4 regions of the Pseudomonas sp. FP1742 genome follow, and region 3 is predicted to be linked to each of the others. Evidence: predicted binding sites of a transcription regulator. Region 3 holds the regulator's gene; each other region holds the start of a gene.
What was found. Region 3 encodes sigma-54, which starts transcription at its own class of promoters, with help from an activator protein. Its sites were predicted from a motif close to ANTGGCATNNANNTTGCTNT; they were not measured.
Positions count from the first base shown of each region.

Region 1 (3,754 bases), 2.7 Mb from region 3:
CGAGATGCCGGAGATGGACGGGTACACCCTGACGGCCGAGATCCGCGCCGATCCGCGCATGCAAAAGCTCCATATCATCCTGCATACTTCGTTGTCGGGAGTGTTCAATCAGGCGATGGTCAAGAAGGTCGGTGCCGATGACTTCCTGGCCAAGTTCCGTCCTGATGACCTGGCATCCCGGGTAGTCGACCGGATCAAAGCAGCAGATAACAGCTAGAGGCCTTCTGCCCCTGGCGGTCAACACGATTTAAGAGGCGGTATCTTTGTCTACGGGTAATTTGGATTTCGAACAGTTCCGGGTATTCCTGGAAAAAGCCTGTGGCATTTTGCTCGGTGAAAACAAGCAATATCTGGTCTCGAGCCGTCTCAACAAACTGATGGAACAGCAGGGCATCAAATCGCTGGGCGAGCTGGTTCAGCGCATCCAGACCCAGCCGCGCAGCGGTTTGCGCGAGATGGTGGTGGATGCCATGACCACCAACGAAACCCTGTGGTTTCGTGACACCTATCCGTTTGAAGTCTTGAAGAACAAGGTATTGCCGGAAGCGATCAAGGCCAGCCCCGGCCAGCGCCTGCGGATCTGGTCGGCGGCGTGTTCGTCGGGTCAGGAGCCGTATTCGCTGTCGATGTCCATCGATGAGTTCGAACGGGTCAACATGGGCCAGTTGAAGATGGGCGTGCAGATTGTTGCCACCGACCTGTCCGGCACCATGCTGACCAACTGCAAGACCGGCGAGTACGACAGCCTGGCCATCGGCCGCGGTCTGTCGCCCGAGCGCCTGCAGCGGTACTTCGACCCCAAGGGGCCGGGGCGCTGGGCGATCAAGGCACCGATCAAGAGTCGGGTGGAATTTCGCTCGTTCAACCTGCTGGACAGCTACGCGAGCCTGGGCAAGTTCGACATCGTGTTCTGCCGCAACGTGCTGATCTACTTCTCCGCCGAGGTGAAGAAAGACATCCTGTTGCGTATCCACAGCACGCTCAAGCCGGGCGGTTATCTGTTCCTTGGCGCGTCCGAAGCGCTGAACGGTTTGCCGGATCATTACCAGATGGTCCAGTGCAGCCCGGGGATCATTTACAAGGCGAAGTGATTCAAAAGCGGCAGGCATAAAAAAACGGGAGTCCTTAGGGGGCTCCCGTTTTTTTATGCCTGATGATTTCCCTGTACCTACAACAATCCAATGTGGGAGCGGGCTTGCTCGCGAATGCGGTATGCCAGTCAAAGCAAATGTCGACTGACACGACGCCTTCGCGAGCAAGCCCGCTCCCACATTGGATAGTCGTTGCCAGTTACAAGCGGCAGAAAAGCGGCAGGCGGCGGAAATCGGTTGCCGCTTTTCTGGCATTGCCGTCTTGCCATCGCCGGCAAAGCCCCGGTTTACGGGCTTTTTTGAATTGGCACGCCGCTTGCTATGTTCACGTTACGAAAAATCAGGTCACCCGAAGGTTTCCCGACATGAGCATCAGCTTCGATAAAGCGCTCGGTATCCACGAACAAGCCCTGGGCTTCCGCGCTCAGCGTGCCGAAGTCCTGGCCAACAACATCGCCAACGCCGACACCCCGAACTACAAGGCTCGGGATCTGGACTTCTCGAAAGTGCTCGCCGAGCAGAACGAGAAAACCAAAAACGGCAAGTTCGCCTTGAGCATGACCAACAGCCGTCACATCGAAGCTGAGGGTTTGGGCAATGGCGACGAGTCGCTGATGTATCGCACGCCGATGCAACCGTCGATCGACCAGAACACCGTGGACGCCCAACTGGAACAGTCGAACTACGCGGAAAACGCGGTCAACTTCCAGGCCAGCTTCACCCTGCTCAACAGTAAATTCAAAGGGCTGGTGTCAGCCCTGCGCGGAGAGTAATCCATGTCTCTATCCAGTGTTTTCAACATTGCCGGTAGCGGCATGAGTGCCCAGACCACTCGCTTGAACACCGTGGCCTCGAACATCGCCAACGCCGAAACCGTCTCGTCGAGCATCGACCAGACCTATCGCGCCCGTCATCCGGTGTTCGCCACCATGTTCCAGGGCGGCCAGAGCGGCGGCAGCGATTCGCTGTTCCAGAACCAGGACGCAGCCGGTCAAGGCGTGCAAGTGCTGGGCGTGGTCGAAGACCAGAGCAACCTTGAAGCGCGCTACGAGCCGAATCATCCGGCTGCCGATGCCAAGGGCTACGTCTACTACCCGAACGTCAACGTCGTCGAAGAGATGGCCGACATGATTTCCGCGAGCCGTTCGTTCCAGACCAACGCCGAAATGATGAACACCGCCAAAACCATGATGCAGAAGGTCCTGACCCTCGGTCAGTGATAAGGGGCGACTTTCGATGAGTGTTACCGATACCACCAGCGGCGTAAGCATCAAGGATGTCCTGGCCAACTCTTCGGTCAAGACCAGCACGACCTCCAGTGACGGTCTTGCCGCGGCCACCAGCAGCGCCACCGGCAGCAAGGCGCTGGGCAAGGATGCGTTTCTGCAACTGCTGGTCACCCAACTGAAAAACCAGAACCCGCTCGATCCTCAGGACAACAGCGCGTTCGTGGCTCAGTTGGCGCAGTTCAGTAGCCTGGAAGGCATCACCACGCTGAACCAGACTGTCAGCGGTATTGCCGGCAACTACAACTCGTCGCAAGCCTTGCAGGCTTCTTCGCTGGTGGGCCGTTCGGTCATCGCGCAGACCGACAAAGCGGTGGTCGACACCTCCAAGAGCCTCAACGGTACCGTGGTGGTGCCGACATCGGTTTCCGCAGCCACCGTCAAGATCACCAACTCGGCAGGCACGGTCATCCGCACCCTTGACCTGGGCAGCCAAAGCGCCGGCAACACCAGTTTCATCTGGGACGGCAAGGACAGTTCGGGCGCGGTGGCACCGGCGGGTACTTACACCTTCGGCGCAACGACCACCATCGATGGCACGAACACCTCACTGATTACTTACCTGCCGGCAACGGTCAACAGCGTGACCATCAGCCAGACCGGCGGTGAGTTGATGTTGAACCTGGCAGGCCTGGGCAGCGTTGCCCTGTCCAAAGTGCAAACCATTGGTATATAGAGCCGACTAACACGGCACAAAGGAGTGGAATATGTCTTTCAATATCGGCCTTAGCGGTCTCTATGCAGCCAACAAACAACTGGACGTGACCGGCAACAACATCGCCAACGTCGCGACCACCGGTTTCAAATCGTCCCGTGCAGAATTCGAAGACGTGTACTCGGCCACTCGCCTGGGTACCGGCAGCAAAACCATCGGCAACGGCGTACGCCTGGCCAACGTTTCCCAGCAGTTCAGCCAGGGCGACGTGAACAACACCGGCAACGTGCTGGACATGGGCATCCAGGGTAACGGCTTCTTCATCCTCAGCGACAACGGTTCCCTGAGCTACACCCGTGCCGGTGCGTTCAAGACCGACGCTCAAAACTTTGTGGTTGATAACAACGGCAACCGACTGCAGGGTTATGGCGTCGATGCCAACGGCAAGATCATCAACGGTGTGTTGACTGACTTGAAGATCGATACCTCGAGCTTGAAGCCGAATCCGACTACCAAGGTTGATCAGACGATGAACCTGAACTCGGCGGAAACCACGCCGACCGTGGCCCCGTTCAGCCCGACCGATACCAACAGCTATAACAAGACCATCTCCACCAAGGTCTACGACAGCCAGGGTAACGAGCACACCATGGACCAGTACTACGTGAAAACGGGTACCAACGCGTGGCGTGTCTATACCTACATGGACGGTCGCTCCCCGG
Region 1 is NZ_CP117460.1:5,030,284-5,034,037, reverse strand. Features, by position in the region: gene PSH64_RS22840 (chemotaxis protein CheV) at 1-217, shown strand, start outside; gene cheR (protein-glutamate O-methyltransferase CheR) at 264-1,091, shown strand; gene flgB (flagellar basal body rod protein FlgB) at 1,457-1,864, shown strand; gene flgC (flagellar basal body rod protein FlgC) at 1,868-2,311, shown strand; gene flgD (flagellar hook assembly protein FlgD) at 2,328-3,053, shown strand; gene flgE (flagellar hook protein FlgE) at 3,085-3,754, shown strand, end outside.
Region 1: a site for sigma-54 is predicted at 1,395-1,414, ahead of flgB (flagellar basal body rod protein FlgB). Genes of this name have one in related genera too.

Region 2 (3,754 bases), 980 kb from region 3:
TCACTCATGGCAATGATCTGCTCCGCCACCTGGATCAGCTTCTGCTGGCGGCTCATGGCCTGGCGGCGCATCAGGGTGTAGGCCTCTTCTTCGTTGCAGTCCTTCATCTTCATCAGCAGCCCCTTGGCCAGCTCGATGCGCTTGCGCTCGGCCAGTTGCTGGTCGCGGGCGTGCAGTTGCGCGCGCAGGGCCTGGTCGCTTTCAAAGCGCGCCATGGCCACGTCGAGAATCGGCTGCAGGCGTTGTGCGTGAATGCCTTCGACGATGTAGGCACTGACGCCGGACTTGATTGCCTGGCGCATCACGCTGGGGTCATGCTCGTCGGTGAACATCACGATTGGCCGTGGTTGGTCACGGGTGACCAGCACCACTTGCTCCATCACATCGCGGCTCGGTGACTCGGTATCGATCAGGATCACGTCCGGACGCACCGTTTCGACGCGCGCGGGCAGGTCGATGGTCAGGCCGGACTCGTCGATGACCTCGAACCCGGCTTCGGTCAGGGCCGCTTTCAGACGCCCGACTTTTTTCGCGGTGTCGTTGATCAGCAGGATACGCAACATATTCGCAGGCTCCTGTCAGCGGCTGGCGAGAAGGGGAGCGCTGTCGCTCATGGCGTGCAGCGTAAAGCTGCGGGCATAGCCGGCCGGGTCCGAACCGTCCCAGACCTTGCCGTCGATCAGTTGGCTGCTGCGCATTTCCTGACTCCGGGCGGCTACACCGACAGCGGTGGCGGCCTCACGGTATAAGTCTAGTTGCTGGACTTGACGGGCCACGCCGAGGTAGTCCGGGTCGTCGCGCAGCAAACCCCAGCGACGGAACTGGGTCATGAACCACATGCCGTCGGACAAATACGGCAGATTGACCTCGCCGTCACCATGGAAACGCATGGCGTGCGGGTCTTGCCAGCGATGGCCCAGGCCGTCGGCGTAGTCACCAAGCAAGCGCGGTTCGATGCAGTCGAGCGGGGCATCGAGGTATTCGGGAGCACTCAACAGTTGCGCGGTGCTGCGGCGATTTTCGCGGCTGGCTTCGATGAATCGGCTGGCCTCGAGGATCGCCATCACCAATGCCCTTGCGGTATTGGGGTATTGCTCGACAAAGGCGCGAGTGCAGCCAAGGACTTTTTCCGGGTGATCGGGCCAGATCGTCTGGGTGGTGGCCATCGTGAACCCGAGATTTTGCTGCACCGCACTGGCAGCCCATGGCTCGCCGACACAGAACCCGTCAATGCGCCCGGCTTGCAGGTGCGCGACCATTTGCGGTGGCGGTACGACCACGCTGTCGACATCCTGCAACGGGTGAATGCCCTGACTCGCCAGCCAGTAATACAGCCACATGGCGTGGGTACCCGTAGGAAATGTCTGGGCGAAGGTCAGTTTTGGGCGACTTTGGTGCACATGCAGATGAAGTGCTTCAGGACTGGTCACGCCCAAGGCCTGCAATCCATGGGAGAGGTTGATGCTCTGGCCGTTCTGGTTCAGGCCCATGAGCACGGCCATGTCGGTGGAGGCTACGCCGCCGATGCCCAGATGCACGGCGTAGATCAGGCCGTACAGGCTGTGGGCGGCATCGAGTTCGCCGCTGACCAGTTTGTCCCGCAGGTTGGCCCAGGATGACTGGCGCTTGAGATTGAGGGTCAGGCCGTAAGGCTGGGCGAAGCCCTGGGTGGCGGCGACCACCACTGAGGCACAGTCACTGAGGGCCATGAAGCCAAGGTTGATTTCGGTTTTTTCCGGGGCATCGCTGCCGTTGACCCAGGCCAGTGGGCCGGCTGATGGTTCGTTCATCGATTTCGCACCTTCCAAAAAAAAGCGTCGTCCCAAGGCCCTTGCGTGGGCAAAGCCGGGTGACGACGCCATTGTCCTTCCACTCATCCCGTCGTTGGCATGAGTGCTGATGCCTGTGACGGTGCAAGGCATATGCCATCGCTGGCTGATTTTGTCGTGCGCCTCGCCTGTGGACTCGATGCGCGGCTATAATCGCCGCCTCTCATCGCCACCCGAGTCAAGCCTGCCCATGTACACCCTGGCCCGTCAGCTGTTGTTCAAACTTTCCCCGGAAACCTCCCACGATTTGTCCCTGGACCTGATCGGCGCGGGCGGGCGTTTGGGCCTCAACGGCTTGCTGTGCAAGGCCCCGGCGAAAATGCCGGTGACGGTCATGGGCCTGGAATTCCCGAACCCGGTGGGGCTGGCAGCCGGTCTGGACAAGAACGGTGCGGCGATCGACGGGTTTGCCCAATTGGGTTTCGGCTTTATCGAAATCGGCACCATTACCCCGCGTCCGCAACCGGGTAATCCGAAACCACGGATTTTCCGTTTGCCTGAGGCCGAAGCGATCATCAACCGCATGGGCTTCAACAACCTCGGCGTCGATCACTTGCTCGCTCGCGTGGCGGCAGCCAAGTACAAGGGCGTGCTGGGCATCAATATCGGCAAGAATTTCGATACGCCGGTCGAGCGCGCGGTGGACGATTACCTGATCTGCCTGGACAAGGTTTACGCCCACGCCAGCTACGTGACCGTCAACGTCAGCTCGCCGAATACCCCGGGCCTGCGCAGCCTGCAATTCGGCGATTCGCTCAAGCAATTGCTCGCCGACCTGGCCACGCGCCGGGCGGAATTGGCCCTGCGCCACGGCAAACATGTACCGCTGGCGATCAAGATCGCGCCGGACATGACCGACGAAGAAACCGCTCAAGTCGCCCAGGCGTTGATCGAAACCGGGATGGATGCGGTGATCGCCACCAACACCACCCTGAGCCGCGTTGGCGTCGAAGGCCTGGAGCATGGTGACGAGGCGGGCGGGTTGTCCGGCGCACCGGTACGCGACAAGAGCACCCACACCGTGAAGGTGCTGGCGGCGGAGCTGGCCGGTCGCTTGCCGATCATCGCCGTGGGCGGCATCACCGAAGGCAAGTACGCGGCTGAGAAAATCGCCGCGGGTGCGAGCCTGGTGCAGATCTATTCGGGCTTCATCTATAAAGGCCCGGCGCTGATTCGTGAATCGGTAGACGCCATCGCCGCGCTGCGTTGAACCCTGTGGGAGCGGGCTTGCTCGCGAAAGCGTTGGGTCAGTCAACATCATTTTTGAATGTTAAATCGCTTTCGCGAGCAAGCCCGCTCCCACAGGTAATGTGTTTGCAGCTTGAGAGTTTTATGCAGGCATAAAAAAGGGCTCCCCGAAGGAGCCCCTGGGCCGAAGCCCGCCGTCCGGATGGGACGTGCGTGGTTAAGTCGTTGCGTATTCAGATTGTCGTGTCGGAGTGTGTGCCCTGTATTAGCCGACGGCGTGAAGTTCGTTGAGTCTGTGGATTCCCGCAGTGCCGGTCATACCGTCCCAATTGTCGCCGCGTCCTTCTCGCCAGCCATTGATCCAGGCTTGGCGTACCGACGGTAGAGTAAAAGGGCAAAGCTCACGGGATTTACCACCAACGCCATATTGATATCCGCGCAAAAATGCTCTTTCCAACGGATCACGCTTAAGTCTTCTCATAGGGTGTTTCCCTCACTTGTTGACTGTATGTATCGCGTCGACCTCAATCGAGGTCAGGCAGAAAAACTCTGCCGTTGGTGGCTCGCTGCCGGCGTCGCGAGCCAAGGTGTTGACGCCGTTGCGACGTCAACCTGAGTTGAGTTCTAACCAATGCGTCACATCGAGGGAATGACCGTTTTGTCATAAGAACGTAACCATAAAGATGCTAAGGCCATAAGCAACACGATATTTGTCCCGTGTTGGTTGGCCAAACCCC
Region 2 is NZ_CP117460.1:2,011,362-2,015,115, forward strand. Features, by position in the region: gene PSH64_RS09095 (ANTAR domain-containing response regulator) at 1-563, opposite strand, end outside; gene PSH64_RS09100 (CmpA/NrtA family ABC transporter substrate-binding protein) at 579-1,790, opposite strand; gene PSH64_RS09105 (quinone-dependent dihydroorotate dehydrogenase) at 2,020-3,039, shown strand; gene rmf (ribosome modulation factor) at 3,283-3,498, opposite strand.
Region 2: a site for sigma-54 is predicted at 1,911-1,930, ahead of PSH64_RS09100 (CmpA/NrtA family ABC transporter substrate-binding protein). Genes of this name have one in related genera too.

Region 3 (3,754 bases):
GGCCCCAGTAAATTGGTTTCGTCCTCTATCGCCTCCGCCAGCGAGCGATTGGCGCTGCTGAGCGGGTGACGACGGCGTGTTTCCGAAAAGCGTTTGAGCAGGGTTTCTTCGTCGGCGTCCAGGTACAGCACATCGCACTGGATATGCCGGCTGCGGACTTCTTCCAGCAGTTCGGGAAAGCGTGACAGATGGCTCGGCAAGTTGCGCGCATCGATGGACACCGCCACCAGCGGTTGTGCCAGTTCGGTATGAATCAGCGCACGCTCGGCCAGTTCCGGCAGCAGACCGGCCGGCAGGTTGTCGATGCAGTAGTAGCCGTTGTCCTCGAGAACATCGAGGGCAGTACTTTTACCTGAGCCGGAGCGGCCGCTGACGATAATCAGGCGCATGATTAGTGACCGTTTTGCTCGTCCAGGACAACCTGATACAAGGCTTCGTTGCTCGGGGCGCTGCGCAGTTTTTCACGCACTTCCTTGCGGTCAAGCATGCTGGCGATCTGGCGTAGCAGTTCCAGGTGCGCATCGGTGGCGGCTTCCGGGACCAGTAGAACAAACAGCAGGTCAACCGGGGCGCCGTCAATGGCGTCAAAATCGATAGGGGCTTCCAGGTGCAGCAGCGCACTGATTGGCGAGGTGCAGCCTTTGAGCCGGCAGTGGGGGATCGCGATGCCGTTGCCGAAACCGGTAGAGCCGAGTTTCTCACGGGCAATCAAGGCCTCGAAGACGTCCTGCATTTCCAGATCCGGTACTTCGCGGTGGATAAGGTTGGCAATTTGTTCGAGGGCTTTCTTTTTACTGCCACCCGGCGCGTTCACCAGGGAACGGCCGGGGGTCAGGATGCTTTCAAGTCGGATCATGGGTTGGGAGTGTTAACGACCGGTCGCGCCCTGGAGGAGGCTCTGGGTCTTTTCCTTATGCTTTTTGAGTTGGCGATCCAGCTTGTCGGTCAGCAGGTCAATGGCGGCATACATGTCCGTATGCTCGGCATTGGCGACTACTTCTCCGCCGGGAATATGCAGCGTGGCTTCGATTTTCTGCAGCAGCTTCTCGACGTTCATCGTGACTTGCACGTTGGTGATCTTGTCGAAATGCCTCTCTAATCGTTCGAGTTTTTCGCCGATGTAGGTGCGAAGAGGTTCGGTCACTTCCAGTTGGTGTCCACTGATGTTGACTTGCATACAGCTTCTCCTTCGTTGCCAGTGCATAAAGCGGCAGGCAGAAATGCCTGCCACTGGAACGCTGTGGCGAGCCCGGCGGCTACATCAACCGCTTCCGTTCGCTGGAAGGCGCGATCCCCAGGGATTCGCGGTACTTGGCGACCGTACGACGGGCTACCTGAATGCCTTGTGCCTCCAGTAAACCAGCGATCTTGCTGTCACTCAACGGCTTTTTCTGATTTTCCGCGGCAACCAGTTTCTTGATGATCGCGCGGATCGCCGTAGACGAGCATTCCCCGCCTTCGGAGGTGCTGACGTGGCTGGAAAAAAAGTATTTCAGTTCATAGATGCCCCGTGGGGTATGCATGAATTTTTGCGTGGTCACCCGTGAAATCGTCGATTCATGCATGCCCACCGCTTCGGCGATGTCATGCAGCACCAACGGTTTCATGGCTTCGTCGCCGTACTCCAGAAAGCCGCGTTGATGCTCGACGATCTGAGTGGCTACTTTCATCAGGGTTTCGTTGCGGCTTTGCAGGCTCTTGATGAACCAGCGAGCCTCCTGCAACTGATTACGCATGAAAGTGTTATCTGCGCTGGTATCGGCGCGGCGCACGAAGCCGGCGTATTGGGCGTTGACCCGCAGGCGTGGCACCGACTCCTGGTTCAGCTCCACCAGCCAGCGCTCGTTGTCCTTGCGTACGATCACGTCGGGAACGACGTATTCGGCTTCGGTGGACTCGATTTGCGAGCCCGGGCGCGGGTTGAGGCTCTGGACCAGTTCGATCACCTGACGCAGTTCATCTTCCTTGAGCTTCATGCGGCGCATCAGCTGGCTGTAGTCGCGGCTGCCGAGCAGGTCGATGTAATCGGTGACCAGGCGCTTGGCCTCCGCCAGCCAAGGGGTCTTGGCGGGCAGTTGGCGCAGTTGCAGCAGCAGGCATTCACCCAGGTTGCGGGCGCCGATGCCGGCGGGTTCGAATTGCTGGATGCGGTGCAGGACGGCTTCGATTTCGTCCAGCTCGATGTCCAGTTCCGGATCGAAGGCCTCGAGGATTTCCTCGAGGGTCTCGTCCAGATAGCCCTGATTGTTGATGCAGTCGATCAGGGTCACGGCGATCAGGCGATCGGTGTCGGACATCGGTGCCAGGTTCAGTTGCCAGAGCAAATGGCTTTGCAGGCTTTCACCGACCGATGTGCGGGTGGTGAAGTCCCACTCGTCGTCATCGTTGCTCGGCAGGCTGCTGGCGCTGGTCTGGTAGACGTCTTCCCAGGCGGTGTCGACAGGCAATTCGTTGGGAATGCGCTCGTTCCAGTCGCCGTCCTCAAGGTTATCCACCGTCGGAGCGGTTTCCTGGTAGGAGGGTTCCTGAATGTCGGGGTTGGGTTTTTGTTCGGCGTTATCGGCCAAGGGGTCGGCGTTATCGAGGTCGTCGCCTTCTTCCTGGCGTTCGAGCATCGGATTGGACTCCAGGGCCTCCTGGATTTCCTGTTGCAGGTCCAGGGTCGACAATTGGAGCAGGCGGATAGCCTGTTGCAGCTGCGGTGTCATCGTCAGCTGCTGGCCCATTCTCAAGACTAGCGATGGTTTCATGGCAGGGGCTTAACACCTTATTCGCCGGCGCACATGCGCCATCCACTACAGGGCGCCGAAGCGCCAAACATAAGCAAATTATATGCCTGAAACTGAAGTGTTTGCCTAGAGCGCTGTAACAATAAAAAACTATAAAGCTTTATTGACACGTGGCCCTTGCTGATGGCTGAACACCTTTGGAGCGACGTGTTTGCCTGGAGCGCCGTAACAATAAAAACCTATTGATTTTTTATTGAAACAAGCGCCCGGGCGATTGGCCAGGCACCTCAGCGCTTACAGGCGGAACTCGTGGCCCAGATACACTTCCTTGACCAATTCGTTGGCCAGGATAGTGGCGGAGTCACCTTCAGCGATCAGTTGGCCATCGTTGACGATGTAGGCCGTTTCGCAGATGTCCAGGGTTTCACGGACGTTGTGGTCTGTGATCAGCACGCCAATGCCTTTGGCCTTGAGGTGATGGATGATCTGCTTGATGTCGCCCACCGAGATCGGGTCCACGCCGGCGAAAGGTTCGTCGAGGAGGATGAATTTCGGGTTGGTGGCCAGTGCTCGGGCGATTTCCACGCGGCGGCGTTCGCCACCGGACAGGCTCATCCCAAGGTTGTCCCGGATGTGGTGGATGTGAAATTCCTGCAGCAGGCTTTCCAGCTCTTTGCGGCGACCGGCCTTGTCGAGTTCCTTGCGGGTCTCGAGGATGGCCATGATGTTGTCGGCCACCGAAAGCTTGCGGAAGATCGACGCCTCTTGCGGCAGATAGCCGATGCCGGCTTTGGCGCGACCGTGCATGGGCTGGTGGCTGACGTCCAGGTCGTCGATCAGTACGCGGCCCTGGTCGGCCTGCACCAGGCCGACGATCATGTAGAAGCAGGTGGTCTTGCCGGCACCGTTGGGGCCAAGCAGGCCGACGATCTGACCGCTGTCGATGGACAGGCTGACGTCACGCACGACCTGGCGGCTCTTGTAGCTCTTGGCCAGATGCTGAGCTTTCAGAGTTGCCATTACTG
Region 3 is NZ_CP117460.1:1,034,275-1,038,028, forward strand. Features, by position in the region: gene rapZ (RNase adapter RapZ) at 1-389, opposite strand, end outside; gene ptsN (PTS IIA-like nitrogen regulatory protein PtsN) at 392-856, opposite strand; gene hpf (ribosome hibernation-promoting factor, HPF/YfiA family) at 869-1,177, opposite strand; gene PSH64_RS04450 (RNA polymerase factor sigma-54) at 1,257-2,750, opposite strand; gene lptB (LPS export ABC transporter ATP-binding protein) at 3,024-3,749, opposite strand; gene lptA (lipopolysaccharide transport periplasmic protein LptA) at 3,749-3,754, opposite strand, start outside.

Region 4 (3,754 bases), 2.0 Mb from region 3:
AAATACTCGGGCTTTTTGCGCAGGGCCGCGGCGAAGCTGTTGCCGGCCGCAACTTCCTGTTTCACCTCGTCCACCAGCTTGCGCATGTTCGGGTTATCGAAGCCTTCGCCGATGATTTCGAACGATTGCAGCAGCGGTACGCCAGCTTTCATCATGGTCGCCATCTGCCGGGTGAACAGGGCAATGTCCAGGGCCTTGATGCGTTTGCCGAAACTGAAAATGGACGCGGACTTTTTCCGCACCTTGCCCGGGTTGATCCCCTGCTTGCGCAATTGAGCCTTGATCAGCGCGGGATTTTGCCCGGTCAACTCGCCGGTCATCTTCGCGCCTTTGCGATCCGTGCCTTCCCAGGCATACACGCTGATTTTCGCTGCTTTGACCGCCATATTCAGTCCTTCGTGACCCGATTGATTTCTTCAAGGCTGGTGATGCCTTGCATGGCCTTGAGCAGCCCCGACGTGCGCAGGTCGTTGAAGCCGTCCTTACGCATCTGGAGGTCGATTTCCAGTGAATTGCCTTCGGCCATGATCAGCCGTTGCAGGTCCGGGGTGTTCTTCACCACTTCATAAATCCCGACTCGCCCTTTGTAACCGTTGTTGCACTGATCGCAACCGACCGGTTCATAGATCGTGAACGAGCCGATGCGTTCCTCGGGGAAGCCTTCCTTGAGCAGCGTCTCGCGGGGAATCTCGATGGGCTTCTTGCAATGGCTGCACAGTTTGCGTGCCAGGCGCTGGGCGATGATCAGGCTGATCGAGGTCGCGATGTTGAACCCCTGAATCCCCATGTTGTGCAGGCGGGTCAGGGTTTGCGCGGCGCTGTTGGTGTGCAGGGTGGAAAGCACCATATGCCCGGTCTGGGCGGCCTTGATGGCGATTTCGGCAGTTTCGAGGTCACGGATTTCACCGACCATGATCACGTCCGGGTCCTGGCGCAGAAACGAGCGCAACGCCTGGGCGAAATCCATTCCTTGCCTGGGGTTGACGTTGACCTGGTTGATGCCTTCGATGTTGATTTCTACCGGATCCTCGGCGGTAGAGATATTGATGTCGACGGTGTTGAGGATGTTCAGCCCGGTATACAGCGACACGGTCTTGCCCGAGCCGGTGGGGCCGGTCACCAGGATCATCCCCTGTGGCTGCTTGAGCGCGGCCATGTACAGGTCTTTCTGCTCGGGCTCGTAGCCGAGGGCGTCGATGCCCATTTGCGCACTGGACGGGTCGAGGATCCGGATCACCACCTTCTCGCCCCACAGGGTCGGCAGGGTGTTGACCCGGAAGTCGATGGACTTGCTTTTGGACAGGCGCATCTTGATCCGCCCGTCCTGGGGTTTGCGCCGCTCGGAGATGTCGAGGCTGGCCATGACTTTCAACCGGGAAGCAATGCGGTTGGCTAGTTGTGTCGGTGGCTTGGCGACCTCCCGCAACATGCCGTCGGTGCGCACCCGCACGCGGTAGGTTTTTTCGTAGGGCTCGAAGTGCAGGTCGGAAGAACCGCTTTTGATCGCATCGAGCAACATTTTGTGGACGAAGCGCACCACGGGCGCGTCATCGGTATCCTGCCCGGGGATGGAATCTTGTTTCTGGTCATCGACCGATTCGATGTCCAGCCCGTCGAGGTCGACATCGGCCATCTCCTCCAGACCAGTGGTATGACTGTCGAAGAATTTTTCGATCGCGTCGCCGAGTTTGTCTTCTTCCACCAGGATGGCTTCGGTGCTCAACCCGGTGCTGAACTGGATGTCATTGATGGCCTGATGATTGGTCGGGTCGGAAATTCCCACGAACAGCTTGTTGCCTCGCCGCCACAGGGGCAGGGCGTGGTGCTGGCGAACCAGCTTCTCGCTGACCAGTCCGCGGGGCTGGGTGTCTTTGTCCAGGCAACTGAGGTCCAGCAGGGCCATGCCGAAATGCTCCGAGGCCACCTCGGCGACCTGCCAGCTTTTCAGCAGTTTGTTCTGCACCAGATAGCTGACCAGTGAGACTCGATTGCGTTGGGCTTGCTGATACGCCTGTTGCGCACTTTGATCGGTGATCAGTTCGGCGAGCACCAATTGCTTGGCCAGACCGCTAAGGGCAATGTCATTCATTGGGATTCCGGACGCAGACGGTTAATGACTTATAGCCTAGTCAAGCGGTGGAACCAAACCAGCCGGGGTGAGGTGACAAAAAGTGTCAGATAGTGCGGATACTGGGAGCAGGAAAGCTCTTTGTCGTGATCCCGAACCTCGTCCGCAGGGGCGTGCACGACTTGGCATGACCTGTGCTGTACCCTGTTCAGATCATGAGATTTCGACTCATGCATGGAGCCTGTCTATGAAAAATCAAAATGGTTTTACCCTGATCGAACTGCTGATCGTGGTGGCGATCATCGGGATTCTGGCGACGTTTGCGTTGCCACAGTACTCGAAGTACCAGGCGCGAGCGAAGGTTACCGCTGCGGTTGCAGAAATCTCGGCACTGAAGGTGCCTTTCGAAGACGTTATTAATCAAGGCACCGATATTGCCGCCCCCGCCGGGATCGGCGCGACGAGCCCCACGGGTAATTGCACGATTACAGCGACGGGTACCGCTTCTACCGGTGCGGGCAGTATTGGTTGCACGATTCTCAACGCACCGGGGCCGGTGCTCGGCAAAACCGTTACGCTTACGCGTACCCTCGCCAGTGGCTGGACCTGCGCCACCACGGCGCTACAAGAGTACGCGCCTAAAGGCTGCACCGGCACCTGAGTCACTTTGCCAGGCATAACCGATGCCCCGCCTCTCACGAAGCGGGGCATTTTTTTAGGGGGCATTTTGGAGGGCGTCGGATAATCAGGAAAACTCCGACAATTCATGGCTTTAGGCCTGCGCTAAAACCCGCAAGTTGCATGTCGATAACTTTGTACTCGTGCATTTTGCATGATTTCGAAAATTGTCATTGTTATTAAGTTATTGATTTATATGTATTTATTTTTTAACGAACAGTTGGCATAGCGTTCGCACTGTCTCTGGTAACCCTGCTGACAAGATGACACGCAGCAGACTTTCCAGAAGAACAGGAGTTACTCGTATGAAGAAGTTCGCCATCGCTGCCGCTACTGCAACCGCGCTGACCCTGACCATGGCCAACGCAGCATTTGCACAGACCACTCAAACCACCCAGGCTCCTATGGTGCTGGCTGCTGGTGAAGTGACCAAAGCCAAGGAAGCTACTTCCGATACCTGGATCACAACCAAAGTCAAAGCAGACCTGGTGACCGAAAAAGGCATTCCAGGCACTGATATCAAAGTCGAAACCAACAAAGGTGTTGTTTCCCTGTCTTCCATGACAGTTCTGACAGAAGCTCAGAAAACAACCGCCGTGGCTATCGCCAAGAAAATCAAAGGCGTCAAAGCGGTGTCCGCTGACGGCCTGAAAACCGAGTAAAACAAGGCTTCTCGCCTGGACCGGGAGAAGGTGCGGTAGACGGGCTGAGTCATACGTCTGCCGCTACTTGAGAGTTCATGCGAAGGCCACAAGGACGTGGCCATTACAGGCCCCGGCATTCGTGTCGGGGCCTGTTCTATTTAAAGCGCAGCAAGTCACCTGTGGGTGTCGGGTTCAATTACCGCGTTTGCTGGTGATTTGAACCAACCGGTTTCCTTCAAAGCGCAGGTACTGGTACATCCCGCTGTTGGGGCCGTAGGTCCATTCTTCGACCTGAAACTCTTCCCGTCGATTGGCGCTGCGCTTGTAGCCCAGCAGGTCACGGGCAACGGGCTCTCCGCATTTT
Region 4 is NZ_CP117460.1:5,688,854-5,692,607, reverse strand. Features, by position in the region: gene PSH64_RS25750 (type II secretion system F family protein) at 1-386, opposite strand, end outside; gene pilB (type IV-A pilus assembly ATPase PilB) at 389-2,089, opposite strand; gene PSH64_RS25740 (pilin) at 2,316-2,729, shown strand; gene PSH64_RS25735 (BON domain-containing protein) at 3,052-3,408, shown strand; gene PSH64_RS25730 (DUF2845 domain-containing protein) at 3,583-3,754, opposite strand, start outside.
Region 4: a site for sigma-54 is predicted at 2,250-2,269, ahead of PSH64_RS25740 (pilin). Genes of this name have one in related genera too.